DNA from 3 places in the Embleya sp. L77 genome. Region 2 is predicted to be linked to each of the others. Evidence: riboswitches for the same ligand, from Rfam matches in the RefSeq annotation. Region 2 holds a riboswitch; each other region holds the start of a gene.
What was found. Region 2 has a riboswitch for cyclic di-AMP ahead of ACZOOI_RS24445 (transglycosylase family protein). Riboswitches for the same ligand answer to the same signal wherever they lie in the genome.
Positions count from the first base shown of each region.

Region 1: it holds a riboswitch for cyclic di-AMP, as region 2 does, so the genes downstream of both, ACZOOI_RS36085 (transglycosylase family protein) here and ACZOOI_RS24445 (transglycosylase family protein) in region 2, are expected to answer to the same signal.
Region 3: it holds a riboswitch for cyclic di-AMP, as region 2 does, so the genes downstream of both, ACZOOI_RS38915 (C40 family peptidase) here and ACZOOI_RS24445 (transglycosylase family protein) in region 2, are expected to answer to the same signal.

Region 1 covers NZ_CM145710.1:1,411,915-1,421,765, forward strand. Annotated here, with positions in the region: gene ACZOOI_RS36070 (hypothetical protein) at 1-166, opposite strand, end outside; gene ACZOOI_RS36075 (hypothetical protein) at 389-583, opposite strand; partial or broken gene ACZOOI_RS36080 (fumarylacetoacetate hydrolase family protein) at 627-749, opposite strand; cyclic di-AMP (ydaO/yuaA leader) riboswitch at 1,557-1,752, shown strand; gene ACZOOI_RS36085 (transglycosylase family protein) at 1,785-3,065, shown strand; gene ACZOOI_RS36090 (glycerophosphodiester phosphodiesterase family protein) at 3,268-4,332, opposite strand; gene ACZOOI_RS36095 (MarR family winged helix-turn-helix transcriptional regulator) at 4,538-5,020, opposite strand; gene ACZOOI_RS36100 (MMPL family transporter) at 5,123-7,384, shown strand; gene ACZOOI_RS36105 (hypothetical protein) at 7,504-8,964, opposite strand; gene ACZOOI_RS36110 (hypothetical protein) at 9,181-9,851, shown strand, end outside.
Region 2 covers NZ_CM145709.1:5,705,446-5,715,296, forward strand. Annotated here, with positions in the region: gene pucD (xanthine dehydrogenase subunit D) at 1-714, opposite strand, end outside; gene ACZOOI_RS24410 ((2Fe-2S)-binding protein) at 718-1,218, opposite strand; gene ACZOOI_RS24415 (FAD binding domain-containing protein) at 1,215-2,099, opposite strand; gene ACZOOI_RS24420 (PucR family transcriptional regulator) at 2,372-3,991, shown strand; gene ACZOOI_RS24425 (SDR family NAD(P)-dependent oxidoreductase) at 4,067-4,852, opposite strand; gene ACZOOI_RS24430 (Tm-1-like ATP-binding domain-containing protein) at 5,011-6,255, shown strand; gene ACZOOI_RS24435 (phosphoenolpyruvate hydrolase family protein) at 6,257-7,081, shown strand; gene ACZOOI_RS24440 (EthD family reductase) at 7,175-7,510, shown strand; cyclic di-AMP (ydaO/yuaA leader) riboswitch at 7,718-7,896, shown strand; gene ACZOOI_RS24445 (transglycosylase family protein) at 7,897-8,649, shown strand; gene ACZOOI_RS24450 (DUF6421 family protein) at 9,178-9,851, shown strand, end outside.
Region 3 covers NZ_CM145710.1:2,058,258-2,068,108, forward strand. Annotated here, with positions in the region: gene ACZOOI_RS38895 (amino acid adenylation domain-containing protein) at 1-648, opposite strand, end outside; gene ACZOOI_RS38900 (ROK family protein) at 1,242-2,480, opposite strand; gene ACZOOI_RS38905 (APC family permease) at 2,786-4,249, shown strand; gene ACZOOI_RS38910 (ROK family protein) at 4,246-5,277, shown strand; gene ACZOOI_RS38915 (C40 family peptidase) at 6,163-7,143, opposite strand; cyclic di-AMP (ydaO/yuaA leader) riboswitch at 7,150-7,308, opposite strand; gene ACZOOI_RS38920 (LLM class F420-dependent oxidoreductase) at 7,933-8,898, opposite strand; gene ACZOOI_RS38925 (TMEM165/GDT1 family protein) at 8,980-9,564, opposite strand; gene ACZOOI_RS38930 (TetR/AcrR family transcriptional regulator) at 9,826-9,851, opposite strand, start outside.

The sequences.
Region 1 (9,851 bases), on a different replicon from region 2:
TCGGGTCGATGTCGGCCACCACGCCCTCGCCCGCATAGCGCGGATGTCCGGAGGCGCCGATCTCGCCGGTGGCCTCGACCACGGCCGAGCGCACCGCCGGCCCTCGGGCCTCGGCGGCCATGTCCTGGGCGTTGTACGGGAGGATCTCGATCTCGAAGCGTTCCATCCCGAGCCCATGCCCGCGGTCGACCGGGCGCAAGCCCACCGGTCGGCCGTACGGCATGCCGTCGTTCCCCCGGGCACCACGACGCAGGACTGAACTCGTCCCTCGCCGAGCCGCCCCGAAACACCCTGTATCCGCCATTGTTTCCCGAGACGGACTTCGGGTCGGGCTGCTGGGCCGGGGGGTTCGCGGACGGGTCGCCGAGGCGCGGCGCCGCCCACGACGTCAGGGGCGCAGGATCGCCTTCACCGGGTGGCTGCCGCCGCGCATCAGGCCGGTGAAGATCTCCGCGCCCGACTCCAGCGGGTAACTCGCGGTCCAGCCCAGTCCCCAGCCGCCGACGAGTTCGGCGGCCTCGGCGAACTCGTCGCCGGTGTAGGCCAACGAGCCGAGCACCCGCTTCTCGGTACGCACCGGCACGGTCGCATCGAAACCGGCGCTCGCGTCGGCCGGGCCGAGCCGTGTCCTTGCTCTTGCCGCGCGCCCACTGGCCGTCGCCGAATTGCAGGTCGCGGTCGGAGACGTCGTTGGCGACCGTGTACTCGGCGATCGCGTCCATCGCCTCGTCCTTGTCCCCGTGCCGCAGCGACTACCGCCGGCCTCATTCCACTCTCTCGTTGTCATCGTGCCGGACAGGGCCTAACCGACCGCACCGGCCCACCCTCGCGGTGATCACCGAGATCACCATGGCCCTGCTGCCCGCGCCCGCCGACACGGGCACCGGCATCGCCTAGTTCCCCGACCTGGCCCACGCCGGCCGTGCGGTCTCGCGGTCAACCCCGGCTGCCTGCGCCAACTGCGCACCGGCCTGCGTCGGCGCGGGTCGCGGGTGCGCGCGATGCACCTCGCCGAGTTCCTCACCGCATTCCACGCGCCGCCGACCCCCGCGGCCGGCGACCCGAGGGCGGGCTGAGGTCAGGAGGCCGGGCCCGATGTGGCGCACGCAACTCCACAGGGGAGGCCGCGTGCGCCGTACCCGGTCCGGGCTCCAGCCGCCGGCCCGATGCGGCAGGCACGGGAGGCACCCGGCCCGGCCCGAAGTATCACCGGCATATAGGGGTAATCCGGACAATATTTTGCGGGCGCATGACGCACGTCACAACGCGCATACCGTTCGTCAGGAACTCGCACGCACCGTGAACCGAGTTTTCCGGATTCTCACCCGCCGTGATTTCTCAATCAACGGTGAGTGAGCATTTTGGGCACAATGCGTACGGAGTTCGGGACTTTAAGTCCCGTTATTCCACCCTTAACACCCGATTCTTCGGTTTCGGCGAATCGTGATGTTTGGTTCCGCGCCGGGGGTGTGCGTAGTTTGGTGCTTCGCCACACCGGTCCGGTGCTCGGCGAAATGGTCTCCCGGTTCGCCGAATCCTGCCGCCGGAGCGAGGCCACGGTACGAAACCCGAAAGGCAGGAGCGGGGGAACCAAGTGGAATGCCGTCCCGGGCGTCTGTGACACAGGCGCCCACGCGGACGGCTTGGGGTGAAGCCGTGCCCGTCCCTCTCATCCGAGGGTCGAACACGGCCGGGCGAGACTCTCCAGCCCGAATCCGACAGCTCACTTCGTAGGCGTGGGAGAAGGAAAAATCTTCGTGCAGTCGTTCATCACCCCTGCCCGTATGCCCAAGAAGACGCGCCTCGCGCTGACTCTCGGCATGGCCGGCGCCATCGTCGCCGCCCCGCTGATCACCGGTATCGCAACCGCCAACGCCGCCTCGGTCTCCACCTGGGACAAGGTCGCCATGGGCGAGAGCTCGGGCAACTGGCACATCAACACCGGCAACGGTTTCTACGGTGGCCTGCAGTTCACCCAGAGCACCTGGAACGAGTTCGGCGGTCAGCAGTACGCCCCGCGCGCCGACCTGGCCACCAAGGACCAGCAGATCGCCATCGCCGAGAAGGTCCTGGCCGTGCAGGGCCCCGGCGCCTGGCCGAACACCTCCGGCCCGGCGGGTCTGACCAAGGGCGGCGCCAAGGCTGCCGTCTCGCCGACCACCAAGTCCTCCGGCTCGGCCAAGACCTCGATCAAGGTCGCCCCCAAGGCCGCCGAGAAGCCGGCCGAGTCCAAGCCGGCGACCGCCGCCGCCCCGAAGATCGAGGTCGTCCCGGCCGCCGCGAAGCCCGCGTCGACCACCACCTCGTACTCCGTGGTCAAGGGTGACACCCTGTCCAAGATCGCCGCCGACAAGGACATCGCCGGTGGTTGGCACAAGCTGTACGCCGACAACCGGTCCGTGATCGGTGGCAACCCGAACCTCATCCACGTCGGCCAGAAGCTCTCGCTGTCCGGCAAGGCCAAGGCGTCAACCGCCACCGCCACCACCACCACCGCCAAGGTCGAGGTCGCGCCGAAGGCCGCGCCCAAGACCGAGACCGTGGCCGAGACCAAGCCCTCGGCGTCGGTGAAGGTCGCGCCGAAGACCACGGTCAAGGAGAAGGCCCCCGTCGCCGCCAAGGCGTCCTCCGCCAAGGCCGGCAGCACCGCGGTCAACGCGTCCGGCTACGTCGCTCCGGTGAGCGGCTCGCTGGGCACCGCGTTCGGCGTCGGCGGCAAGATGTGGTCCAGCGGCAGCCACACCGGCCAGGACTTCGTGGCCTCCACCGGCACCCCGGTGAAGGCGATCACCTCGGGCACCGTGGTCAAGGCCGGCAACGGCGGCGCCTACGGCAACGAGATCGTGATCAAGCACGCGGACGGCAAGTACTCGCAGTACGCGCACCTGTCCAGCATCGGCGTGCGCGCCGGTGCCACGGTGAGCACCGGTCAGCAGATCGGCCTCTCCGGTGCGACCGGCAACGTGACCGGCCCGCACCTGCACTTCGAGATCCGCACCACCCCGAACTACGGCAGCGGCATCAACCCCGTCAGCTACCTGCGCGCGCACGGCGTCAACCTCTGATCCGAGCGTCACTCAGGCAGTAGCCGCACGGCAACAGCCACGCTGCGGTAGCCGTACAAGGGCCGGGCCCGTCGACCACGCGTCGACGGGCCCGGCCCACGTGCGCGTCCGCACCCCTGCGGAGGCCCCGATCCCCGCGGACTCCGAAGCCCCGCGCACTCCGAGACCCCCGCGCGCGCCGAAGCCCCGCGGGCCGGGTCGATCAGCCGCGTGCCGGATACCGCTTGGGCAGCGGCAGTCCGCGTGCGGCCAGCAACTCCCGTGCCCGATCGGGGTAGTCGGTGATCAGACCGTCCACGCCGTCGTCCATCAGCTTGGCCATGGTCGCCGGGTCGTCGATGGTCCACGGCACGACCTTGATGCCCCTCGCGTGCGCCTGGGCGACCATCTCCCGGGTCACGTACGGGCGGTAGTCCGGGTCGGTGACCTTGCCGTTCTGCGGGAAGCCGTGCACAGGCGAGAACGTCGTGGCGCCGAACGAGGCGATCGCGCGCAGCGGGTCGCCGCCGAAGTCGTCGATGTCCAGGCCGCCCAGCCAGGGCGAGGCGCCGGGCTTGCCGACCTGGAGGAAGTCGTAGTTGGTCAACGCGACCAGCGGCAGCCGCGGTTCGACCTGTCGCATGCGCTTGAGCGCGCCCCAGTCGAAGCTTTGGATGGTGACCTGGCGCAACAGCCCGGCCCGGCGCACCTCGCGCGCCACGGTCTGCACGAACTGCTCGCGCGGCGCGGTCTCCTGCGGCGCGCCCGCCTCGACCTTGGTCTCCACATTGAGCTTCACGCCGCGCGCGTGCCGGCGCTCGACCAGGTCGAACACCTCGGTGAGCAGCGGCATGCGGGCTCCCGGCGAGGTGGTCTGCGCGGGGAAGCCGGGGAACTGCCGCGACCCGCAGTCCAGGGTGCGGATCTGGGCCAGGCTGAGCGTGTTGACGTACTTGCCGACGTAGGGGAACTCCGGGTCGCCGGCCCGCACCGGTGCGGTGTCGGCACACTTGCGCCCGTCGACCCTGCGGTCGTGGGTGACCACGGCGCGGCCGTCCTCGGTGATCTGCACGTCCAGTTCGAGGGTGGACACGCCCAGGTCCAAGCCCTTGGCGAAGGACGCGAGCGTGCTCTCCACGGTCAGCCCGAGTCCGCCTCGGTGCGCCTGGAGGTCGAAGGACTTGCGGTGGTGACCGCCGTGGCGGTCCGCCGCGGCGGCCGCTCCCGGGGCGGCGACGATGGCGGCCCCGGCCAGGACCGCGGCCGTGACGGTCTTCCATCCGGACATGGACGTCTCCTTCTCGCTCCGGTCGACGACGATCGACCGTCGACGCCCACACCCTGGCCCGCGCGAAGTGATGCGCGGGGAGTCGGGCCGTGGCGTTCCGGCGAAGAAGAGAAGAAGAGGAGACGAAGACGCCCACCGGGGCCGCGCCGAACAGCCGCCGAAGCGGCCCACCCGACCACCGAAGTCGCGGCGCTCGCACGGCCGTTCAGCAGCCCATCGAGGACCCGTCGTCGGTCCAGCCGGGTCGGTGCGCGGCCAGCAGCCGGCCCGACGCCTCGTGCACGACCTGTAGTTCCTCCGCCGAGACGACGGCGAAGAACGCGTCCTCGGCCTCTCCGAGCAGCCGGGTGCTCTTCGCAACCAACTCGCGCCCCGAGTCGGTGACCTGGACGACGTGCCGGCGCCGGTCGTGCGGGTTGCGCCGACGCTCGGCGAAGCCGCGCGCCTCCAGGTCGTCGAGTAGGCCGACCAGGACGTTCGGGTCGATCCCGAGCAGCCGGCTGACGTCCTGCTGAGACAACGATTCGTAGGCCAGCAGGGTCTCCAGCACGTGTACGTGCTTGGCCTTGACCCCCAGCGTGGCCAGGGTCTGATCGGCGAGCGCCAACAGGAGATCGGCCAGCTTGACCAGCCGGTATCCGGTCCGTGCTCCCATCGGCGGCCGCCCCGTGCTCGGTCGGTCCGTCATGGCCACATATTAGCGGCCCTCGATCATATGTCTTCTAGACGACAGGCGATGCATATCGTATGTTCCACATATGATCCATCGACTCTACGGAAGGGTTCGGCGATGTTCGCTGCCCTGGCCCGCCTGACCACGGCCCGACCCCGGCTGCTGCTGCTCACCGCCCTGCTCCTGCTGATCGGCGCCGGCCTGCTCGGTCGAGGCGTCGGCGACCACCTCCTCGGCGGCGGCGCCGTCGACCCGAACTCGGCCTCCGCTCGCGCCGCGACCGCACTCGACCGCGACTTCCCCGGCAGCCGGCCCAACCTGGTCCTCCTGGTCGGCGCCGACCGCCCCCTGGACGCACCCGAAATCAGGGCCCAGGCACGGGAGTTGACCGACCGCCTCGCCGCCGAACCCGACGTCGAGGGGGTGCTCTCCCACTGGACCGACGGTGCCCCCACCCTGCGCACCGCCGACGGCCGGCACGCCCTGGTCCTGGCCCACATCCGCGGCGAGGAGACCGCCGCCTCGGACACGTTCGAACGCCTGGCAGCGCACTACCGCGGCACCCGAGGAGCCCTGACCGTCGAACTCGGCGGCAGTGTCGCCGTGCGCCACGACGTGCAGAAGACCATCTCCGAGGACCTGGTCCGGGCCGAACTGATCGCCCTGCCGATCACCCTGCTGATCCTGATCCTGGTCTTCGGCAGCCTGGTCGCCGCCCTGCTGCCGCTCGGCGTCGGCATCCTGGCCATGGTCGGCACCAACGCCGTGCTGCGGCTGGTCTCCTCGACCACCGACGTATCGGTGTTCGCCCAGAACCTGACCACCGTCCTGGGCCTGGGCCTGGCCGTCGACTACGGCCTGTTCGTGGTCCGCCGCTATCGCGAGGAACTCGCCGCCGGCGCCCCGCCGGCGCGCGCGGTCGCGGTGATGCTCGACACCGCCGGACGCACCGTGGTCTTCTCCGCACTCACGCTCGCCGTCTCCCTCGCCGCGATGCTGGTGTTCCCGCAGTACTTCCTGCGGTCGTTCGCCTACGCCGGCATCCCGGTGGTGCTGCTCGCCGCATTCGGCGCACTGGTGATCCTGCCCGCGGCACTGGTCCTGCTCGGCACCCGGGTGGACCGGGGCGACCTGCGCACGCCGCTGCGCCGACTGGGCCGCCGACTGCGACCCGGCGCCGCCGCAGCCGGCGCGCCGACCGCGATGCGCGACAGCCGCTGGTACCGCCTCTCGCAGGCGATCATGCACCGGGCGCCGATCGTCGCCGTGCTCACCACCGGCCTCCTGGTCGCCCTCGGACTGCCCTTCCTGGGCGTGCAGTTCGGCACCGGCGACGACCGCCAACTGCCGAGGTCGGCCGAGTCCCGGCAGGTCCAGCAGGTGATCCGGGACCAGGTCGACGGCCGGCCCACCGGGTCGATCGAGATCGTGGTCGGCACGGCGCAGCAGGCCGAGGGCACCGCCGACTACAGCGCGCGGCTCTCCGCCCTGGACGGCGTGGCCCGCGTGGTCGGCCCGGCCGGCACCTTCGAACACGGCGTCCGCAGCGCACCCGCGGGCCCGGCCGAGGCCGGCCGCCGTGCCGCCGGCAGCGCGTACATCTCGGTGGTGCCCGCGGTCGAGGACCTCTCCGCCGCCGGCGAGGACCTGGTGCGCGAGGTGCGCGGGGTCGCCGCTCCGGGACCGGCCCTGGTCGGCGGACAGTCCGCCGAGGTGGTCGACGCCAAGCACGCGATCGGCAGCCGGCTGTGGCTCGCCGGCGGCCTGATCCTGCTCACCACGTTCGTGCTGGTCTTCCTGCTCACCGGCAGCGTGGTGCTGCCGATCCTGGCGATCGTGTTCGCCGCGCTGAGCCTGACCGCGATGTTCGGCGCCGTGGTGTGGGTGATCCAGGACGGCCACCTGTCCGGACTGCTCGACTTCACCCCGACCGGGTCGATCGAGACCGCGCTGCCGGTACTGATGTTCTGCATCGCCTTCGGCCTGTCGATGGACTACGGGGTGTTCCTGATCTCCCGGATCAAGGAGGAGCACGACCGCACCGGCGACCACCGGGGCGCGGTCGCCACCGGTTTGGCCCGCACCGGCGGCATCATCACCGCGGCGGCATGCGTCCTGGCGGTGGTGATGTTCGCGATCGGCACCTCGCGGGTGACCAACACGCTGATGCTCGGCATGGGTCTCGCACTGGCCGTCCTGGTCGACGCGTTCGTGGTGCGCAGCCTGCTGGCGCCGGCCGTGCTGGCCCTGACCGGCAAGGCGACGTGGTGGGCGCCCGCCCCGCTGCGCCGACTGCACGACCGGTTCGGCCTGTCCGAGGGCGGCCCCGCCCAGCCGCCGGTCACACCCGAGCCGCGCATCCCGGTCTCCGCGCCATAGAGCGGCATCGCAACCGATCGGGCGCCGGACGGGCCGACTTCGGCCCGCCCGGCGACCGACCCCCGACCGCGGCTTGGGAACACCTCACCAAGCCCGGCCGGTGTCCGAGGCCGACCGGCTCACCGGCGGTACAGCACCGCCTCCGGCGCCGCCGCGCTCAGCGTGACCGACTTCGGGTGGACCGGCACCGCCCGCCCCGGCCGGTCGTCCCGACCCAGCAGAAACGCCCGATTGACCCCGCTCACCGTGATCGTGGAACCGGGGTCGATCCCGGCCACCGTACGGATCGCGACCACCTCCACGATGTCGGACGCCCGCGTCCCGTGCGGGAGCCGCACCGTGGTCGCCGCCGGGTCGTCGCGCTGCAACGACCAGTCCACCCGCCCGCGGTCCGAGCGGTACAGCGTCGGGTCGCCCTTGATCCGCACCCCGATCGCGACACCGTTCCAGCCGGCCGCACCGGGCGGCGGCGCCGAGGTGGTCTTGCGGATCACCGCGTACAGGTAGTCCTGCGGGTCGGCGATCAGCGTGGTGGTGTCGGCCGGCGGATCGGCGACGACCCGGCCCTCGCGCCGTACCTCGGCCGTCATCACCGGATACACCCACGGGTGGCGGTCCACCATCTCCTCACGTGCGGTCCGCTTCGGCTCGACCAGCCGCTCGACCGCCGCCGGCGCGAAGCGCATCGGGTTGTCCACGACGTCGCACAGGTTGTTGTTCAGCGTGCAGGTCTGGAGCAGCGGGTGGGCGTCCTCGTAGCGCCCGGCGAACAACTTCGTGCCGTGGTCGGGCGATTGGAAGTAGGCGGTGCCCGGCACCGCCTTGCCACGCCCGTCCACCTCGACGCGGTAGGCCCACTCTATGTCGGTGGTCCGGCCCCAGCGGGCCATCAGCGCCGGCGTCGAGGTGCCGCCGTCCTCGTTGGTCCACACGATCGTGTAGGTCAGCACCCGGTGGCCGGCGGTCGCCGCCGGGGCCTCCTGGTACCAGGCCAGCACCGGGGTGTCGGAGATCGCGTTCTGGAACGGGCCGGTCGCTCCGCCGGGCACGCCCGGGATGCTCCGCCCGTACAGGACCGGCGCGTTCGCGGCCGCGGCGTACTCGCGGTCGCCGGTGTCCACGGTCTCGGTGCGCAGCCGCGAGACCCGCACCACCGAACCGGCCGGCGAGGACCGGTCGGCCGCGTAGCGCAGGGTCAGCTCGTGCCGCCCCTTGCGCAGCGCGCCGAGGGCGAAACTGCGCTCGGTGGGCGTGGCCCCGAAGACCACCACGTCGCCGGCGGGCCGTCCGTCCACGAGCAGTTGCAGCACCGCCGACTCCCGGCCCGGAATGCCCCAGTCGAGGCCCGGCGCGGCGACCGTGAGCGTCACCAGGGCCTCGCCGTCACGTCCGGTGCGGAACGGGACCACCACCGGGCGGCCGTCGCGGTGCACCCCGAACGTGCCGTGCGCGCCCGCCGATCGGTCCGCCGCGACGGCGTTCGCGGCCGGGGCCGGGCCGGCCAGCGCGGCCGAGGCGGCGAGTACGGCGGCGGCGATCACGGATCGGCGCAGACCATGGGTACCAGAACGAGCGAACACGAGCATCCCCCGAAGAGCATCGGCGAGCCTGACCCGCCCACCGTGGCCGGCCGATGGTGTGCGGGCCAACCCCTGCGCGGGCAAATTCCACCAACCGTCATCGCCGGGCCCATGTCCCGACACGCGCCGGCCACGAAATCGGCGCCGCGGACCCGGGGCGCGCCCGGTGTCCGAATCGTTCAAGACCGGACGTGGTCGGCCGGCTAGCGTCGAGGAATGACGTGGATCACGACGGACATGATCGAGCAAGCCGAGCGGTTCCTGTGGACGTCCGGCCGGGTGTTGGAACAGCGCCGTTTCGCATACCTGTTCGGTGCGCGGGGTGCGGGCGGGTCCGAGGCGACCGGCGACGAGCGGGCCGGTGTGCTCGATGCGCTGCACGCGTACCGCACCCCAAACGGGGGTTATGCCTACGGCCTGGAGCCGGACGTGCGGGGGCCGATCGCCCAACCGGCCACGCTGCGTACCGTGATGCCGATCCTGGTGGAGACCGACGCGCTGCACGGGGCCGAGGCGACTCGGCTGTGCAACTGGCTGGCGGGCGCGGCGACCGAGGCGGGCGGCGTACCGCCGGCGTTCACGAGCCTGCGCGAATACCCGCACCCGCCGTGGATGGTGGTCCCGGATGCGCCCGTCGCGGGCCTGATCCCGACCGGCTGGATCGTCGGACCGCTGCTGCGCGCCGGGGTCGAGCATCCCTGGTTGCCGCGGGCGACGCGGTTCTGCCGGACCGCCGTCGAGGCACTGGGCACCACCCACCCGTACGAGGTGCAGGCGGCGGTGACCTTCCTCGACGGTCTGCCGGATCGGGCCTGGGCCCGGCGTCAGGCCGAGCGGTTGGGCGAACTGGTCCGGGAACAGCGGCTCGTGTTGCTCGACCCGGCGCA
Region 2 (9,851 bases):
CCGCTGGTCCACGTGCAGCCACTGGGTGGCGATGTACAGGTCGATGCCGCCGTCCTCGGCGGGCACCGCGAGACCGGACTCCGGGCCCAGGAATGCCTGGTCCTGCATGCCGACCTCGTACTCGCCGCGCACGATCACGTCCGCGAGCGCCCGCACCTCGGCCGAATCCCCGTCGCCGTGGTGGATGTGCTGGCTGTGCACGATGTTGCCGGACGCGTGTGCCTTGTAGTCGGCGGGCGCGTGCACGTAGCCGTACCGCTCCGGATCCAGCGCCTCGGCCGGCCCGATCGGGGGCAGCACGTCGTAGTCGACCACGATCTTGGCGATCGCGCGCCGGGCGGTCTCCGGATGGTCGGCCGCGACGATCACGATCGGTTCGCCGTGGAAGCGCACCTCGTCGATGGCCAGCACCGGCTGGTCCCGGATCTCCAGGCCGTAGAACTTGCTGCCCGGGATGTCCTCGTGGGTGAGTACCGCATACACACCCGGCTGGGCCAGTGCCGCGGACACGTCCACGGACCGGATCCGGGCCCGGGCGTGCGGGCTGCGCAGCGCCATCCCCCACAACATGTCCTCGTGCCACAGGTCCGACGCGTAGGCGAAGTCCCCCTTGACCTTGAGGATGCCGTCCGGACGCATCGGCGAGGCGCCGACGCCGTCCCGGCCGGGCGCGGCCACGTCCCGGAGGTTCTGCGGCTTGGTCAACGTGGCCACGGCTCAGCCCTCCAGGCCGGTCGGGGCCGCCTCGCGGGCGTCCGCCTTGCGGGCGGCGGCCAGGCGGACCGCGTCCATGATCTTCTCGTAGCCGGTGCAGCGGCACAGGTTGCCGGAGAGCGCCTCGCGGATCTCCGGGTCCGAGGGGTGGTGCACCCGGCTCAACAGGTCGTGCGTCTGGACCACCAGGCCCGGCGTGCAGAATCCGCACTGCACGGCGCCCGCGTCCACGAACGCCTGCTGGACCGGGTCCAACCTGTCGCCGTCGGCCAGGCCCTCGATCGTGCCGACCTCGCGGTCCTGCACCTGGCCGGCGGCGACCAGGCACGCACAGACCGGCTCGCCGTCCAGGTAGACCGTGCAGGAGCCGCATTCGCCCTGCTCGCACGCGTTCTTGGAACCGGGCAGCCCGACCCGCTCGCGCAGCACGTAGAGCAGACTCTCGCCCTCCCACACGTCGTCCGCCACGGTCGGGCGGCCGTTCACGGTGAAGGTGACCCTCATGCGGCGGCCCTCCCGGTGGCGCGGTGGTCGTTCCAGGTCCAAAGCAGCGTGCGGCGCGCCAGCACGGCCAGCGCATGCCGCCGATACGCGGCCGAGCCGCGCACGTCGTCGATCGGCGCGGCGGCCTGCGCCACCAGTTCGCCGAAGCGCTCGGCGGTGGCCACGGGCAACTCCCCGCCGGAGGTCCACAGCCCGGTGTCGTGCAACTCGGCCCGGATGAACGCCTCGGCCGCGCTCGCCCGGCGCGGGGTGGGCGCGGCGGAGCCGATCCCGGTGCGCACGTTCCGGGTCCGCGGGTGCAGCGCGACCGCGAACGAGCAGACCGCGATCACCATCGCGTTGCGGGTGCCGATCTTGGCGAACTGTTGCGGCCCGGTCGCCGAGGGGATGTGGATCGCCCGGATCAGCTCGTCCGGCTCCAGTGCGTTGCGCTTGACCCCGAGGTAGAAGTCGTCGATCGGGATCAGCCGGGTGCCGCGCACCGAGGCGGCCTCGACCGTGGCGCCGGACGCGAGCAGCGGCGGGTGCGCGTCGCCGGCGGGCGACGCGCCGCCCAGGTTGCCGCCGACCGAGCCCCGGTTGCGGATCTGCGGCGACCCGACCGTGCGCGCGCCCAGCGACAGGCCCGGGAGCCGGTCGTGCAGGGCGTCGATGATCTTCGAGTAGGGCACGGAGGCACCGAGGCGCACGGTGTCGTCGTCCTCGATCCGCCAGGTGTGCAGCTCGTGGATCCGGTTGAGATCGAGCAGGGCGTCCGGACGATGACGGTCGAAGTTCAGTTCGACCATCACGTCGGTGCCACCGGCGATCGGGACCGCGGACGGGTGCTGCGCCTTGACGGCGAGCGCCTCCTCCCACGTCGCGGGCCGCAGGAATTCCATGACGGGTGTCTCCTTCTGCCTTGCGGATGGCCCTACCGTCCTTGTACCCGTCGCGGGGGCGCTGCGCTTCGGGTCTGTCCGGTTCGGAGGGTGCGCACCAGTACACCGAGACGAGGGTCACTGCGAGTACCCACCAAAGGCATGACCCAGGCGTGTCGAGCTGGGGTGGTTCCCGTACTTTTCTCCAAGTGTTCGTCCGGTGGTCGAGCCGGTACGACGGATCCGCCGGGTGCGGCCCAGGCCGCACCGGCCCGATCGAGAGGGGGCCGCCGATGCGATTGCGCGCGCTTGTCGGCGATGGCACAGCCGGTGCCGGCATACCCGGGATCCGGTTGTTGGTCGGCGAGGCGGAACTGGATCGGTCGGTGCGCGCCGTGATGACCACCGACCTGCACGACCCCAGTCGCTACCTGACCGCCGGCGCCCTGGTGCTGACCGGCATGGGCTGGCGGGCGGAGCCGGCGGACTCGGATCGTTTCGTCCGGGTGTTGGTCGGGGGCGGGGCCACCGCGCTGGCCGCCGGGCAGGCCGAGATCGGCGACATCCCCGCCGATCTGGTGCGCGCGTGCGAGCGGCACCACCTGCCGCTGTTCGCCGTGGCCGAGGAGCTCTCCTTCGCGCATCTGACCGAATTCGTGATCCGCCGGATCTCCGCCGAACGGGCGACCGATCTGACCGCGGTGGTCGACCGGCATCGCCGGCTGGTGCAGGCCGCCGCCGGCGGGGCGGGCCTGGACGGGGTGCTCGGGCTGATCGCGGCCGACATCGACATGCACTGCTGGGTGCTCTCGCTGACCGGGCGCCAGGTCGCCGCCGGTGGGCCCGACCTGGCACCGGGGCTGCGGGTCGGGATGGCCCGCGCGCACTTCGCCGCGCGTGAGCGCAAGGCCCGGGTGCCGGCTCGCCATCGGGCCGACGGGCGCGCGTTCTCGCTGCTCCCGGTGCCCGAGGCGGGCGGCTCGGTCGACCCGGACACGTGGGGCGACTGGTTCCTCGTGGTCGAGGACGACGTCACCGACCGGCCGGACCGGCACCGGGCCCTGCTGGGCGAACTGGTCCGGCTGGTGTCGGTGGGCCGGGACCGGGTCGAGGACCGGCGCCGGCACACCCGGCGGTTGTCCGAGGACGTGCTGAACCTGCTCGCGGCCGGTGCCGACCCGGTCGAGGTGGCCGCGCGGCTGCGGGTCGCGGAACCGGACGACGCGGGCCGCACGCACTGGCAGTTCGCCACCGCGACCATCCCGGACCTGCCCGCGCGCGAGGCCCGCCGGCTGGCCCGGGAGCTCCTGGAGGAGGCGTTGGCGGATCAACCGAGCGCCGCCCTGGTCTCGGCGACCGGGTCGGGCGCGGTGGCGCTGATTCCGGGCGAGGGTCCGCCGGAGGGGGACGGCACCGAGCCGGACCCCATCACCCGGCTGCTGCGCGAACGGCTGGCCGCGCCGGCGGGGCCCACGGCGGGCGGCGTGCGGGTGCGGATCGGGGTGAGTGCACGAGTGACCCGCGCGGACGGGCTGCGCGGCGCGTTGGAGGAGGCCCGGCACGCGGGCCGGATCGCGGGCACCCGGCCCGGTCGGGTCGAGGTGGTCGGACACGCCGAACTCGCCTCGCACGTGGCGCTGTTGGCGGCGGTACCGGAGGACGTGCGGCGGGCGTTCCGCGGGCGGCTGCTGGAGCCGCTGCGCGCGTACGACGCGAGCCACCAGGCCGATCTGGTGGGCACGCTGGGGGCGTTCCTGGACTGCGACGGGTCCTGGACCCGGTGTGCGGCGCGGTTGCACGTACACGTGAACACGCTGCGCTATCGGATCGGCCGGATCGAGGAGTTGACCGGGCGTCGGCTGGCCCGGCTGGAGGACAAGGTGGACTTCTTCCTGGCGCTCAAGCTGCGCTGAGCGTGCGCTCACGACGGGTGGGGCGAACGGTGTGGACCGCCGTGACCGCCGGGAGCCGCCGCGGGCCGTCGTGGGTCAGCCGAAGGAGACGCCCGAGGTGACCGGGGTGATCGTGCCGGTGATGGCCCGGGCTCCGGAGGAGGCCAGGAACGCGACCGCGTCCGCGATGTCCTCGGGTCGGGTGATCCGACGCAGCGCCGACGATCTGGTCATCTCGGCGCGCACCTCCGCCTCGGGCACGTTCCGGCGCGCCGCGATGTCGGCGATGTACGCGGCCAGTTTGGCATTTTCGGTGTAGCCCGCGACGACCACGTTGACCCGCACGCCGTCCGGGCCGACCTCCTTGGCCAGCACGCCGGAGGCGACCTCCATCGCGGCCTTGGTCGCGGCATACGCGCCCAGGTTCACCAGCTTCGCGCGCGGCGCCTCCGAGCTGATCTGCACGATCGACCCGCCGCCGACCGCGCGCATGTACGGCAACGCGGCGCGCGAGACGGCCAGTACGCCGAGCACGTTGATCTCGAACGCCCGCCGAAACTCCGCCGGATCCAAGTCCTCCAGCCGCCCGGACGGGTTGTGGGTCGCGACGTTGACCACCACGTCCACCCGGCCGAGTTCACCCGCCGCGGTGTCCACCAGCGCCCGGCACGCGGCCTGGTCGGCCAGGTCGGTGGGTACCGCGATCACCCGACGGCCCGTCAGCTCGCGGATCTCGTCCGCGAGTCGGCGCAACGGCTCGGGCCGTCGCGCGGCCAGCGCCAGATCCGCGCCGGTGCGGGCCAGGGCCAGCGCGCAGGCGCGCCCGATGCCCTCGCCCGCCCCGGCGACGATTGCGACCCGTCCGTCCGGTTCCTCCGCCATCGATACCTCCGTGACGTGCCAAAACTTCGGAACTCGTCCCCCCGTCCTACCGCACGGTGCTTTCAATCGCCATGATCATCCGGTTGGGTTACTGTGCGCGGCCGTTCGCCGCCGAAGCGTCAACCCGGCAAGCCCTACCGACCCCACCGGAGGCACCGATGCCCACCGTCGTCCTGATCGGAACGCTCGACACCAAGGGATCCGAATACGCGTGGTTGGCCTACCGGCTGCGCGCCAGGGGAGCCGAGGTGGTGTTGATGAACGTGGGCGTGCTGGGCGAGTCGCTGGCGCAGGCCGACGTGCAGGCGGCCGACGTCGCGGCGGCGGCCGGTACCGATCTGGCCGACCTGCGCACCCGGGCCGACCGGGGCGCGGCCACCACCGCGATGGCCGAGGGGGCCGCGTCCATCCTGCGCGAGCTGTACGAGCAGGGCCGGGTGGACGGTGTGCTCGCGATGGGCGGCTCGGGCGGATCGGCGATCGCCTCCTACGCGATGCGGGCGCTGCCGGTGGGCGTGCCCAAGCTGCTGGTCTCCACGATGGCGGCGGGCGACGTGTCGCCGTACGTCGGCGCGGTGGACGTGACGATGATGTACAGCGTCGTGGACATCGCCGGGATCAATCGGCTCTCCGAGCGCATCCTGGGCAACGCGGCGGACGCGATCGCCGGCATGGCGGGCGGTTATGCCGAGGATCGGGCGGCGGTCGCGGGGGTGACCGGTGAGGGGCGTCCGCTGGTCGCCGCGTCGATGTTCGGGGTGACCACCCCGGCGGTGGACGCCGCGCGCGAGCGGCTGACCGAACTCGGCTACGAGGTACTGGTCTTCCACGCCACCGGGGCGGGCGGCACGTCGATGGAGAATTTGGCCGAGGCGGGCTTTTTGGCCGGGATCCTCGACCTGACCACCACCGAGCTGGCCGACGACCTGGTCGGCGGGGTGCTCAGCGCGGGCCCCGAGCGGCTGACCGCGGCCGGGCGGATGGGGCTGCCGCAGGTGGTCAGTGTCGGTGCGCTGGACATGGTCAACTTCGGCCCGCGCGACACCGTGCCCGCGCGGTTCGAGGAGCGCCGGCTGTACGTGCACAACCCGACGGTGACGCTGATGCGCACCACGCCCGCGGAGAACGCCGAACTGGGTCGGCGGATAGCCGCCAAGCTGGTTGCCGCGACCGGTCCCACCGCGCTCTACCTGCCCCTGCACGGGGTCTCGGCGATCGACGTCGAGGGCGCGCCCTTCTACGATTCCGTCGCCGACAAGGCGTTGTTCGACGAGCTGCGGGCCGGGCTCGCGGGCAGCTCCGTCGAGGTGTACGAGGCGGCGACGGACATCAACGATCCGCAGTTCGCCACGGCGGCGGCGGATCGACTGCACGAGATGATCACGAAGGGACGCGTGGACTGAGATGAACGGACGCGAGGCGCGGGGCCGACTGCACAGGACGGTCGAGCAGGGCGGCGTCGTGATCGGCGCGGGCGCGGGCACGGGACTGTCGGCCAAGTGTGCCGAGGCCGGCGGCGTGGACCTGATCATCATCTACAACTCGGGCCGCTACCGGATGGCCGGTCGGGGTTCGCTCGCCGGACTGCTGCCCTACGGCGACGCCAACGCGATCGTGGTCGAGATGGCGGGCGAGGTGCTGCCGGTGGTCCAGGGCACCCCGGTCCTGGCGGGCGTGTGCGGCACCGATCCGTTCCGGATCATGCCGCACTTCCTGGACCAGCTCGCCGCGATGGGCTTCGCGGGTGTGCAGAACTTCCCCACGGTCGGCCTGTTCGACGGCGTCTTCCGGCAGAACCTGGAGGAGACCGGGATGGGCTACGACCTGGAGGTGGAGATGATCCGGCTGGCCGCCGAGCGCGGTCTGCTCACCGCCCCCTACGTCTTCGACCCCGAGCAGGCCCGCGCGATGGCCGCGGCGGGCGCCGACATCCTGGTCCCGCACCTGGGCCTGACCACCAAGGGCAGCATCGGCGCGACCACCGCGGTCACGCTCGACCAGGCGGTGGAGCGGGTGCAGCAGATGCGCGACGCGGCGGCGGAGGTGAACCCCGACGTGCTGGTGCTGTGCCACGGCGGGCCGATCGCCGAACCCGAGGACGCCGCGTACGTGCTGGCCCACACCACCGGCGTGGTGGGCTTCTTCGGCGCCTCCAGCATGGAACGGCTGCCCACCGAGGTGGCCATCACCGACCAGGCGCGGGCGTTCAAGAACATCGCCCTTCGGTAGCGCACCGCGCCGGACCCATCCGGGCACCACACGCCGGACGCACAGGCACCAACGGCAAGGCGCACATCCACCACACGATCGTGAGGAGTCTGCGTGTACAAGCTGACCGTGCTGTATGGCCACCCCGAGGACCCGGCGGCGTTCGACGCCTATTACTGGGAGAAGCACCTGCCGCTCGCCCGCACCATGCCCGGGCTGACCGGCTGGACCATCGGCAAATGCGAACCGGATCCGTCCGGCGCGCAGCCTCCCTATTACCTGGTGGTCGGCCTGTACGCGCCGTCCCGCGCGGGTATCGAGGCGACCCTGGATTCGCCGGAGGGGCGGGCCACGGTGGCCGATGTCGCCAATTTCGCGACCGGCGGTGCGACGTTCCTCTGGGACGAGGAGCGGGTAGTCGTACCTGTGGAGCTGCCCGCGACGGAATAGCTCGTCGGTGAAGCACGGGTGACCACGCGGCCGCGCACCGTGGACGCCGGCTCCGTGACCTGCAGGGATGGCGACAAATCGGGCAAATCACTGTTATTCCTCCCTATGGGGGACCTCACAAATCACCCGAAATGTTTGCCAACCCGGCGGAGCGGTGCGTAGCTTCGTGGTTGTTCGCACAAGCGGACTCCCCGGGCGGTACGCCGAATCCTGCCGCCGCCCGAGGGATGCAGTCGATATCGACTGGCGGCAGGAGCGGGGGAACCGAGTAAGTGCCGGCATCGGCCATGTCGATGTCTGGGGTGAAGCCATGCCTGTTCCAGGCGAGGCCGGGCCAATCGTCCGAACCCGACAGCTAACTTCGCAGGCGCCCGACGAGGTAATCAATGACCTTCCGTGCCATCACCGCTCCCGTTCGCTCGCTCTCTCGTGGCCGTCGCGCCGGCATCGCCGTCGCCGCCGGTGCGGGTCTCGTCCTCCCCCTCGTGGGCATGGCGGGCAGCGCGAACGCAGCGTCCTCGTCCACGTGGGACGCGGTCGCCCAGTGTGAGAGCACCGGGAACTGGAGCATCAACACGGGCAACGGCTTCTCCGGCGGTCTGCAGTTCACCCCGAGCACCTGGAACGCGTTCGGCGGCAGCCAGTACGCCTCCAGCGCCGCGCAGGCGACCAAGGACCAGCAGATCGCGGTCGCCGAGCGGGTCCTGGCGAGCCAGGGTCCGGGCGCCTGGCCGGTCTGCTCGCAGAAGGCCGGTCTGGGCAAGGGCGGCAACGCCTCCGCCACGGCCGACTCGTCGACCACCGGCAAGACCAAGAGCAAGGTCGAGCCGAAGGCCGCGCCCAAGGCCGAGTCCGTGACCGAGAACGCGCCGAAGACCTCCGACGGCAACACGCCGAAGGTCCGGGTGCAGCCGAAGCAGGACGCGCCGAAGTCGGCCGCGCAGGACGCGCCGAAGTCGGCCGCGACCAAGCAGGCGTCGGGCTCCGGCACCTACACCGTCAAGGCCGGTGACACGCTCTCCGAGGTCGCCGCCAAGCTCGGCGTCAAGGGTGGCTACAAGGCCCTGTACGCCGCCAACGCGGACGTCATCGGGGGCAACCCGAACGTGATCGGCGTGGGCACCCGGCTCGCCATCTGATCCACCGTCACGACGTAGGCCCCGCCGAGTACTTCGGCGGGGCCTACGCCCGTGTCGAGACCGGCGTCGGGGCGGGCGGGGCCGGGGTCGGTCGGCGGGCCGCGGCCATGGGCCGCGGCCATGGGCCGTGGGCATCGGGCCGTGGGCATCGGGCCGAGACATACCGGATCGCCGGATCGGGCAGTGGGAGTGGAGCGGCACCGGGGCATCGTCCGGGCCAACTGTTTCAGCATGCGGAATCAGCATTCTGTTCAGCGGAACAGACCGTTGGGAAGCGGTCGGATCGACGGGCGATGGCCACGGGCATGGCTGTCCGGACCGGCCGAATCTGATGCCTTCCGCCCGGCGCGGATCCTCGATTTCACGGGTGTGCCGGTTCGGGCGCCGAGATCTTGGTCGTAACCTCAACTTATTCGGGCAAAACGTACCCACGACGATAAGATTGCGTTTGAAAGGGCCTTGCGGCGTTAAAATCTTTTGACGTAGGTTCGCCTGACCGTGGTTCCTGCTTTCTCCTGAGAGGGTTCCATGTCGAACATGACCCGCGTAGCCGTCCGTACCGCCGTCGATCACCCGCTGTGGCTCGAGCTCAAACGATCCGTCGCCGACCTGCGTCCGTTGCAGGCCAAGGACGGTTCGATCGAGCCGTCCGGGCATGCGTCCGCCCGGGCGCTGGTCGCCGAGATCACCTCCTCGATCACCGGGCTCGCTCCGCTGTTCCCGCACGACGAGGCGTACCTCGACGCGGTCGTGGCCGATTTTCGGCGTTGGTCCGCGGAGGACTTCGGCCGTCCCGACTTCCTCGACTCGCTCGTCGCGTTCCGCCCGGAGCAGGATCGGCGCGACGGTCTGGAGCACCTCGTGGTGTTCCCGATGACCACCCAGAACGGCAACCCGACCCGCAACGTCGAGGCGGTGCTGCTGCGCGTGGTGTGGCCGCAGTGGCTGGCCGACCTGGAGGCCGGGCGCTACGACAACGCGATGTTCGTGCCGATCGCGTTCGTCGACTTCACCGACGGCTACGACACCGACTCGGCGGTGCTCTTCCCGGAGACGGTGGCCGTGCGCGAGGTGCCCACGTACACGTGGGGCGGCATCTTCTGCGACCGCGAGGCGGCCCGCTTCCGCCGGGTGGCGACCGCCGCATCGCAGACGCTCGGCCTGGAACTGCCGCAGGATGCCCTGGACTTGGTGGAGAGTCA
Region 3 (9,851 bases), on a different replicon from region 2:
GGCGGCGTGGGCGGTGTAGGCGGGCAGTGGTGCGAACACCGGATCGACGCCGTCCCGGTGTGCGCAGTAGCGCAGTTCGAGCTCGCGGCGGAGCAGGTTCAGCGACCAGCCGTCGGCCAGGATGTGGTGCAGCACCACGCACAGCACATGCTCGTCGGCGGCGAGCCGGATCAGGCTCACTCGCAGCGGCGGGGCGACCGCGAGGTCGAAACCCGCGTTGACCCGTTCGCCGAGTACCCGCGCGAGCGCCTCCGCGCCCTGCCCGCTCAGGTCGAGGGTCTCGATCGGGACCGGGCCGGGGGGTTGCACCACCGCGGTCGGTCGACCCTCGTCGTCGGGAAAGCGGGTACGCAGCGCGTCGTGGCGGGCGACGACGCCATCGAACGCGGCGCGCAGCGCATCCGCTCGGAGCGGGCCGCGCAGGCGCAGCAGCCAGGGGATGTTGTACGCGGCGTCGCCGGGCTCGAACCGGTCGAGAAACCACAGCCGTTCCTGACCGAAGGACAACACCCCGGAACGTCCCCCCGGGTCGTGGCCGTGGTCGGATCCGGAGCCGCCGGCTGCTGCCGACCCGGTTCGCCCGGCGCCGTCGGCCGGGTCGAATCGTGCCCCGGACCGGGTGTGGGAAAGCGTTCGTTCGTCGTCCATGTCGACCCCCTCGCCGGCATCGCCCGAGGGACGCGACGCAGCGACCGAACGGCCCCGCCGTCATCCCGTTCCCGGGATCCGACCCGGTGCCGCAGGTCGATTCCCGGCACGGCGGCGCGTCGGGCAACCTGCCGTCGCCCGATCGAATGTCCGCCCCCGTGGCGTGCGTCGGCCACGCTAGGAGTGCCATCGACACAGTGTCAATGGTCTATACCAAACCGAATATTGGTCCAGACCTTGAATCAAGCGGAACGCGCCCGACCGGCCACGGAGACCAACCGGGTGTTCATTGCCCGGGTCGGGTGCGCCGGCCGGAAAACACCCTCGTCCGCGCCTTGCGCACCCGAATTCGACGCCGGCGAGGACCCCGGTGGGCGCCCGGCCGCGCCGGGGGCCGGCACATCGTCCGGGATTCGGCGGGCGGCGTGCCCGGGTCGCCGGCGCGCTCGGATCGTTCGGGCGTTCGGGCCGCTCGGGTCGCCCGAGCTGGTCGGGTCGCTCAGGTCGCTCAGGTTGCTCGGGTCGCCAAGGTCGCCCGGGTCGATCTCGTGAGCGGATCGATCAGCCCGCGTCCACCCGCGGCTGAGCCCGACTCACCCCTGCGCCATCGTGTGGTGGGCGAAGACCCGCTCCCGGGCCGTGGACACCGCCGTGGCGACCGCCCCCGACAGGACCGCCTCCTCGCCCAGACTGCTCGCCGCCACCCGGGGCCGCAGCGGGGTCAACTCGTGCAGCGCGGCGGTCATCGGGCCCATCAGCAGGTCGGCGTTCGCGCCGATCCCGCCGCCCAGCACCACGAGTTCGGGATCGAGCACCGCGGTGACCGCGGCCACCACGTGCGCCAGCCGCTGTGCCTCGTGTCGCACCGCGCCGGCGGCCGGCTCCACCCCGCGCCGCGCCGCGTCGAAGACGCCCTTGGCGGTGAGCGGACCGGTCATGCCCAGCGCCCGGGCGCCGCGCACCACGGCGTCGGCCGAGACCGCGTCCTCCAGCATGCCGCGGCGTGGTACCGGCGCGCTCGCCCCGTGCCCGACCCGGTCCGAGGGCCGCGGCGACAGCGGCAGGAAGCCGATCTCACCGGCGGCGCCCGAGGCCCCGGGGAACAGCCGCCCGTCGGCGACGATGCCCATGCCCAGGCCGGTCCCGACGGTGACGTAGACGAACAGCGGACAACCCACGCCCGCCCCGCTGTGGTATTCGCCCAGTGCCGCGAGGTTGGCGTCGTTGACGATGTCCACGGTGGTGCCCAGCGCGCTCTCCATCCGCCCGCGCAACCCGGGGCGACCCCACCCGGGCAGGTTGACCGCGTAGCGGATCCGGTCCGCCGCGCGGTCGTACACGCCCGGGCAGCCGATCACCGTGTGCACCACGGCGGTCGGTGCCAGGCCCGCGTCGGCCACCACGGTCTGCGCCAGGTCGGTGGCGGTGGCCAGCATCGTCGCCGAGGTGCGGGCCCGGTTGTGCCGGTCCTGGCGGGCCAGCAGTCGGCCGTCCAGGTCGGCGACGGCGACCCGGATCCAGGACCGTCCGACGTCGATCCCCACGACGTAGCCCGCGGTCGGATCCGGTTCGTACAGCAGCGCAGCCCGACCGCGCGCCCCGGTCTCCAGACCCACCGCACGGACCAGCCCGGCGCGTTCCAGCGCCTCCAGCGCGGTGGACACGGTGGGCTTGGACAGGCCGGTGTCACGGGCGAGTTGGGCCCGCGAGATGGGTGCCGCGGCGCGTACCCGGTCGAGGAGCACGCGCTCGTTGATGCTGCGCAGCACGCCCCGGTTCCAGTGCGCCACGGCGGGCGGGTCGTTTTCCGGTGGGATCCCACCTGCGGTCATCGGTTCTCCGTCAGTGGTGTCGAGGTGCTCGCGCCACTGTAACGGCCATGGAAGGGCAAAGATGTGGACCGGATCCGGGCTCACCCTTGACTGGGATTAGTTAAGGAATTTTACTTTACAAACCGGCCGAGCCATGCGCCGGGCCACACCACGAAATCCCTTTTCCCGCACCCCCGTTCCGACTCCCGGTGTCCCTCGGGCGTCCCCTGTTCTGGAGGTTCACGGTGAGCGTCGGCCCAAGAGCGACCACGCCGGACGGCGGATTCGTCCGCCGGATCGGCCTGTTCCAGGCGACCGCGATCAACATGAGTCAGATGTGCGGCATCGGTCCCTTCGTCACCATCCCGCTGATGGTGGGCACCTTCGGCGGCCCGCAGGCCATCCTCGGCTTCCTCGCCGGTGCGCTGCTCGCCCTGGCCGACGGGCTGATCTGGGCCGAGCTCGGCGCGGCCATGCCCGGTGCCGGCGGCACCTACATCTACCTGCGCGAGGCGTTCCAGTACCGCACCGGCCGACTGATGCCGTTCCTGTTCGTCTGGACCGCGATCCTGTTCATCCCGCTGATCATGTCCACCGGCGTGCTGGGCATGGTGCAGTACCTGCAATACCTGTGGCCCTCGATGTCGCAGACCGAGGGCGACTTCGTCGGCGTCGGCGTCGTGCTCCTGGTGGTCCTGCTGCTGTGGCGCAAGATCGAGTCGATCGGCCTGCTGAGCAGCATCATGTGGGTGGTCATGCTGATCAGCGTCGGTGCGGTGATCACCGCGTGCTACACCAACTTCGACGCGGACCTGGCCTTCACCTACCCCGACGGCGCGTTCGACCTGGGCACCACCGGCTTCTGGCTCGCCTTCGTCGGCGGCCTCAACATCGGCATCTACGACTACCTCGGCTACAACACCACCGCCTACCTCGGCGCCGAGATCAAGAGCCCCGGCCGGGTGTTGCCGCGTTCGATCGTCTACTCCATCGTCGGCATCATGGCGATCTACCTGATCATGCAGATCGGCGTGCTCGGGGTCACCGACACCGACACCATCTCCGGCTCCTCCTCGATCGGTTCGCTGGTCCTGGAGAAGGCGTGGGGCAAGGGCGCGGCCCAGACCGTGACCGTACTGATCCTGATCACCGCCTTCGCATCCGTGTTCGCCGGCCTGCTCGGCGGCTCGCGCGTGCCCTACGACGCGGCCCGCGACCGGGTGTTCTTCAAACAGTTCGCCCGACTGCACCCGCGACACCGCTTCCCGACCGTGGGCCTGCTCACCATGGGCGCGGTCACCGCGGCCGGTTTCCTGATCGGCAACCACACCGACTTCAACACGATCATCGTGCTGCTCACCGCGGTGATGGTGATCGTGCAGGCGGTCTCCCAGGTCGCCGCACTGATCGTGCTGCGCCGGCGGCAACCGGGCCTGCACCGGCCGTACCGAATGTGGCTGTACCCGGTGCCGGCCCTGGTCTCGCTGGTCGGATGGATCGCGATCTTCTGCTACGCCGACAAGAACTCGCCCGGACGCCACCCGATCGAGTGGGCACTGGCGTGGGTGGCACTGGGCTGCGCGGCGTTCCTGGTGTGGGCCAGGGTGGAGCGGACCTGGCCGTTCGGCCCACGGGAGATCACCGAGGAGTACCTGAACCGGTCCGGTTCGGGTTCCGGGTCGGATTCCGGTTCGGGTTCCGACTCGGGCTCGCGCTCTGACTCGGGCTCGAACTCCGGTGCGAGCAGCGCCGGTTCGGGTGCGGTCGGCAATGTCGCGGAGCCCGCATGACGGCGCTCCACCGAGGCCGGGCCCCCGGTACTCCCGACTCCGCGCCCGCGCCGGAGCAGGTTTTCGCCTGCTCCGGCCCGGGCGCGGGCGCGGCCTTCGTCTGCGGCATCGACTTCGGCGGCACCAAGATCGCGCTGGCCACCGCGCGTCCCGACGGCACGATATTGGCGAGCGACCGGCTGATCACCGACGCCCGCGAAGGAGCGGTCCAGGCGGTGCGACGCGCGGTGGCGGCGACCCGCGAACTGGTCGCGCACACCGCCGCGACCGCCGGCGGCCACTGCGCGGCCGTCGGCGCGGTCAGCCCGGGCATCGTGCTGCCCGACCGGATCCTGCTCGCGCCCAACGTGCCCGGCTGGCAGGACCTGGCCCTGGCCGCGACGTTGTGCGAGGGGCTGGGCCTGGACCCCGAAAGGGTGGCCGTCGGCAACGACGGCAAGGCCGCCGCACTCGCCGAATCCCGCTGGGGCGCACTGCGGGGCGCGGACCCGGCGATCCTGCTCACCGCCGGCACCGGGATCGCCGCCGCGATCGTGCTGGGTGGGCGGGTCCTGGACGGCGCGCACGGGGCGGCGGGCGAAATCGGTTACCTGCTGCGCGGTCGCGCCGACACCGGATTCGGCGCGGGACGCGCACCCCTGGAGGAGTACGCCTCCGGCATCGGACTGGGCACGCGAGGCAGCGAACTGCTCGGCCGCGAGGTGGACGCCGCCGCGCTGTTCGCCGACCCGGACCCGCGGGTGCGCACGCTGGTCGACGAGGCGTTGGACGAACTGGCCGTACACGTGGCCAACTTGGCGATCACGCTGGACGCGGAGCGGATCGCGGTCACGGGCGGCCTGATGCGCTCCGCTTCGCGTGTGCTGGCCGCGCTTCGGGTGCGGGTGGGGGTGGGGGTGCCGTTTCCGCCCACGGTGGTGCGGGCGCGATTCGTGCAGGATGCGGCGCTTCGGGGGGCCCTCTCGCTGGCCGCGGAACTGTTGCCGCACCTCCCGGGGGCGGTGGCCTCAAGCGCCGGCCGCACTTGAACGCCTTGGCCTCAAGCACTCGACTGGGCCGGGCTGGTTCGCCTCATGCGCCGGCGGGGCTGGGTGGCCTCATGCGCCGGCCGGGCTGGTTCGCCTCAAGCGCCGGCGGGGCTGGGTGGCCTCAAACGCCGGCCGGGCTGCTTGGCCTCAAGCGCCGGCGGGGCTGTTTGGCCTCATGCGCCGGCGGGGCTGAGTGGCCTCAAGCGCCGGCCGGGCTATTTGGCCTCATGCGCCGGCGGGGCTGTTTGGCCTCATGCGCCGGCGGGGCTGTTTGGCCTCATGCGCCGGCCGGGCTGCTTGGCCTCAAACGCCAGCCGGGCTATTTGGCCTCAAACGCCGGCAGGGCTGGGTTCGCCTCAAGCGCCGGCGGGGCTGAGTGGCCTCATGCGCCGCTCGGGCTGAGTGGTTTCGTGTGGTGGACGGGCTGGGTTTGCCTTGAGGGACGGTGGGGAGGGGCTCTTGGGTTTGTGTGGGTTGTGGTTGGGGGGTGTTGCGAACGGACTGTGTTGGTCGTTGTGTTCGTCCGGGCGTCGACGAGGGTGCGACTTGGTCGGATGCTTGGGGGCTGCTGGGGTCCGGGACTGTCCCGGCTCCGTTGTTTGGCTCGTGGTGCTGGAGCCGATTGGGGCTTGCGGCTTGGGGCTGGGCGGGCGGCTGTGCCGGGGGCTGGTGGGGGTGCTGCGCCGAGTGGTGGGTGTAGCTGGCGCGGGGTGTGGGGGCGAGGGCGGAGGGTTCGGGGATGTGCCTCGGGGAACGGGGGGCGGCGCCGTGCTCTCCGACCGTCGTCGGGGGGCACGGCGCCGGAAGGGCGTCCCACTGTGCGGTTGTGTTACTGCGGCCGAGGCCGCGGCCGAGGGTTGCCGGCTGCGGTTGTCGGCGGGGTGATCAGACCGGGCGGGTGGCGCCGGCGATCGGCATGGTGCTGATCGAGGCGATCTCGACCGGCTTGCGCGGGTTGGCGGCGTGCACCATCTTGCCGTCGCCGATGTAGATCCCGACGTGGCTGATGCCCGAGTAGAAGAACACCAGGTCGCCGGGCTGCAGGTTGGCGACCGACACGTGCGGGTCGGCGGCGAACTGGTCGTTGGTCACGCGCGGCAGCGAGATGCCCGCGGACTTGTACGCGGCCTGGACCAGACCCGAGCAGTCGTACGCGTTCGGGCCGGTGGCGCCGTACACGTACGGCTTGCCGATCTGCGCCTTGGCGAAGGCCACGGCCTGGGCGGCCTTGCTGCTCGACGCGGTGGACGAGCCGCCGGTCGGCGCCTGGTTGCCCTTCGAGCCGCCGGTGGCGGGCTTGGCGGGGGCCTTGGCGGCGGGCTTGACCGACACCTCGGCCGACGGCTTGCTCGCCGGCTTGGTGGTGGTCTTGCCGGGGGTGACGGTGGTCTTCGGCTGCACCTTGATGCTCGGCTGGGCCGGAGCGGCCTTGGACAGCACGGGCGCCGAGCCGGTCAGCCGGAGGGTCTGGCCGATCTGGATCAGGTCCGGGCCGGACAGGAGCACGTCGCGGTTGAGCTCGTACAGGCTCTGCCAGCCGCCGGTGACCTGGTTGGCCCGGGCGAGCCCGAACAGCGTGTCGCCGGCCTTGACCACGTAGCCGGCCTTGTCGGCGGGAACGGCAGTTTCCTGCGCGGCGGGCGCGGCCTGGACCGGAGCGCTCTCGACCGCGGCGGTCGGAGCCGCCGACAGCACGGCGGAGGTGCCGGAGGTGGGCTGGTCGGAGGTGGAGGGGGCTTGCGCCTGAGCCGTACCGGCAGTGGCGACCGGGATCACGACACCCATGCCGGCGATGCCCACCGCCGCGACGAAGCGGCGGACGTTGGCGGGGCGAGCGGCGCGGTGGCGAGCGTTTGCGGACAGCATGAAATGGGGTCCTCTCCTGTCGCCTACGAGGTGAGCTGTCGGATTCGGACTGGAGTAGCCCGGTCGCGCAACACGCGACTTCACCCCTAGCCGTCACCGGAACGATCCCGGCCACGGCGATCCACCTGGTTCCCCCGCTCCCGTCGGATTCTTCGATGTAGACCTCCCGCTGCCGGCGACGGGATTCGGCGTACCGGCGACAGGGTTCACCCGAAAGGTGAATCGGCGAGAAAGGTAGGCAATGGCGATGCCGGATCACAACCGAAACGCCGACTTTGCCTGCGGCGTAAAGGCGGAATAAAGGCGACATCTCACCCGGCCTCGGCGCGGCGCACCGCTGATGACGAGGGGATATCTCGGAGAGTGGCGTGATCGTCCGGTCACGGAAAATAGTCGAAATTCATGCCGGGACGCGAGAAATGAATTACCACGCGAAGTCGGCTAAGTAATTTATGTCCGTTTTATCCATGCGGCCTACATCACATTTCGGACGGTTCGAGCGGAGGGACATGCCGGACATGCCGGCGATCGAACGATCCACCCTGCGGCTCCGCGTGCCCCGCCCACCCCGCACGCACGTCCGTCGATCCGCCGATCCGAGCGATGGATGCGATGCCGACCCGTGCGGATGCCGATGCGCCCATGCCGATCGGGCCCGACGTATGTCCCCACCACGCCGGGCCGCAACCGCAACCGCAACGCCATCGCTACCGAGCCGGAGCCGAAACCACGGAGCGGGGGCGCCGACCCCGCGCCCCCGCTCCGCTCCGCCTCCGCAGCCCCAACCCGTCACAACTCCCGCAGCGCCGCCAAGAGCTTGTCCTGAGCCCAGTCCAGGAAGGCGTGCTGCGTGTCGCCGCCGATCTGGACGAGCGCGACCTCGGTGAACCCGGCCTCGACGTACGGGCGCACCGCGTCGACGAAGGCGCCCACGTCGTCGCCGCACGGAATCGACTCGGCCACGTCCTCCGGCCGGACGAACTGCGTGGCGCCCGCGAAGCCGGCGGTGCCCGGAAGCTCGGAGTTGACCTTCCAGCCGCCCCCGAACCAGCGGAACTGCTCGTGCGCCCGCGCGATCGCGGCGTCCCGGTCGGGGTCGTAACTGACCGGCAACTGGCCCACCCGGGGCTTGCCCGCGCCGCCGTGCCGATCGAATTCGGCCAACAGCTCACCCTTGGGCTCGGTCGCGATGACCAGGTCGGCCAGTTGCCCGGCCAGTGCGCAGCTCTGGGTGCCGGAGACCGCGATGCCGATCGGCGGCGGTCGATCCGGCAGGTCCCACAATTTGGCGGACTCGACGTCGAAGTGTGTGCCGTGATGATCGACATAGCCGCCCGCGAACAGGGCCCGGATGATCTGCACCGCCTCGCCGAGCATCTCCTGCCGTACGTCCGCCGCCGGCCACCCGCCGCCGATCACGTGCTCGTTCAGGTTCTCGCCGGAGCCGAGTCCCAGCCGGAAGCGCCCGTCCGACAACAACTGCACGGTGGCGGCCTTCTGTGCCACCACCGCCGGGTGGTAGCGCATCGTCGGACAGGTCACGTACGTCATCAACGGGATCCGCGACGTGGCCTGGGCCGCCGCGCCCAGCACGCTCCAGGCGTAGGGCGCGTGGCCCTGCGCATCCAGCCACGGGAAGTAGTGGTCCGAGGTCACCGAGAAGTCGAACCCGACCCGCTCCGCGTGCACCACGTGCTCGACGAGATCCTTGGGCCCGGCCTGTTCGGTCATCATCGTGTAGCCGATTTTCACCATGGGACGCGGGTGCCCGACCGGCACGGCGGAAAACCGCCCTTGCGGCTCCCGCCTCCGCCGGCCCGGACCGCCCAGGTCAGGTCAGCCCGTGAACACCTCCACCACCGACCAGATCGCCAGCCCGAGCATGCACACGCCGCCGATTCGCTGCACCGTCTGGAGCGGGACCCGCTTGGCGATGAACCGCCCCGCCAGCAGAGCCAGTGCGGAGACCGACATCAGCGCCGCGGCCGAGCCGATCGCGGTGGACCAGGTGCCGTTGGTGGCCGCCAGGTTGGCGGTGGTGATCTGGGTCAGGTCGCCCCATTCGCTGATGAACACGGCCGTGAACGCGGTCGAGAAGACCGGCCAAAAACCGGTCACGGTCTTGCCCGCGGTGTCCTCGTCGTCGTCGCCGGCCCCGCCGCGCAGCAGCATGAAGGCGCCGAAGCCGAACAGCGCGGCGGAGACGAGTTTGACGATCCAGCCGGGGAGCAGGCCCAGCAGTCCGCCCGCGCCGACGGCGATGGCGACGTGCACGACGAACGCGGTCGAGGTGCCGAACCAGACGAACAGCGGCCGCATGCGGGTGCCCATGGCCAGCGATGCGAACATCGTCTTGTCCGGGAGTTCGGCGAGGAAGATGAGCCCGAAGGCGGTCAGGATCGCCAGAGGGTCGAGGTGCATCCGGGTGGCTTTCTGCGAGAGCCGGGCCTCCGGGTCTTCACGAAGGCGCCGCTCGGCGACCGGAGGACCACTCGGCCCGGCACGACGGGTGCACCCGCGAGAAACGCGGATGCGTCGATACCTGGCCGAAGGTCTCGCCCGCCCGCATCGAGCACGGGCCCGGCCACCGGGAGTCCGAGGACTCCAGCATGTCGACGACCGGTTCGCGGGGCTACTCCCCTTCGCTGTCGCCGACCCTACCGCACCGCGCCCCCCGCCCGGCTACGGCGCGGTCGTCCCCAGGACCC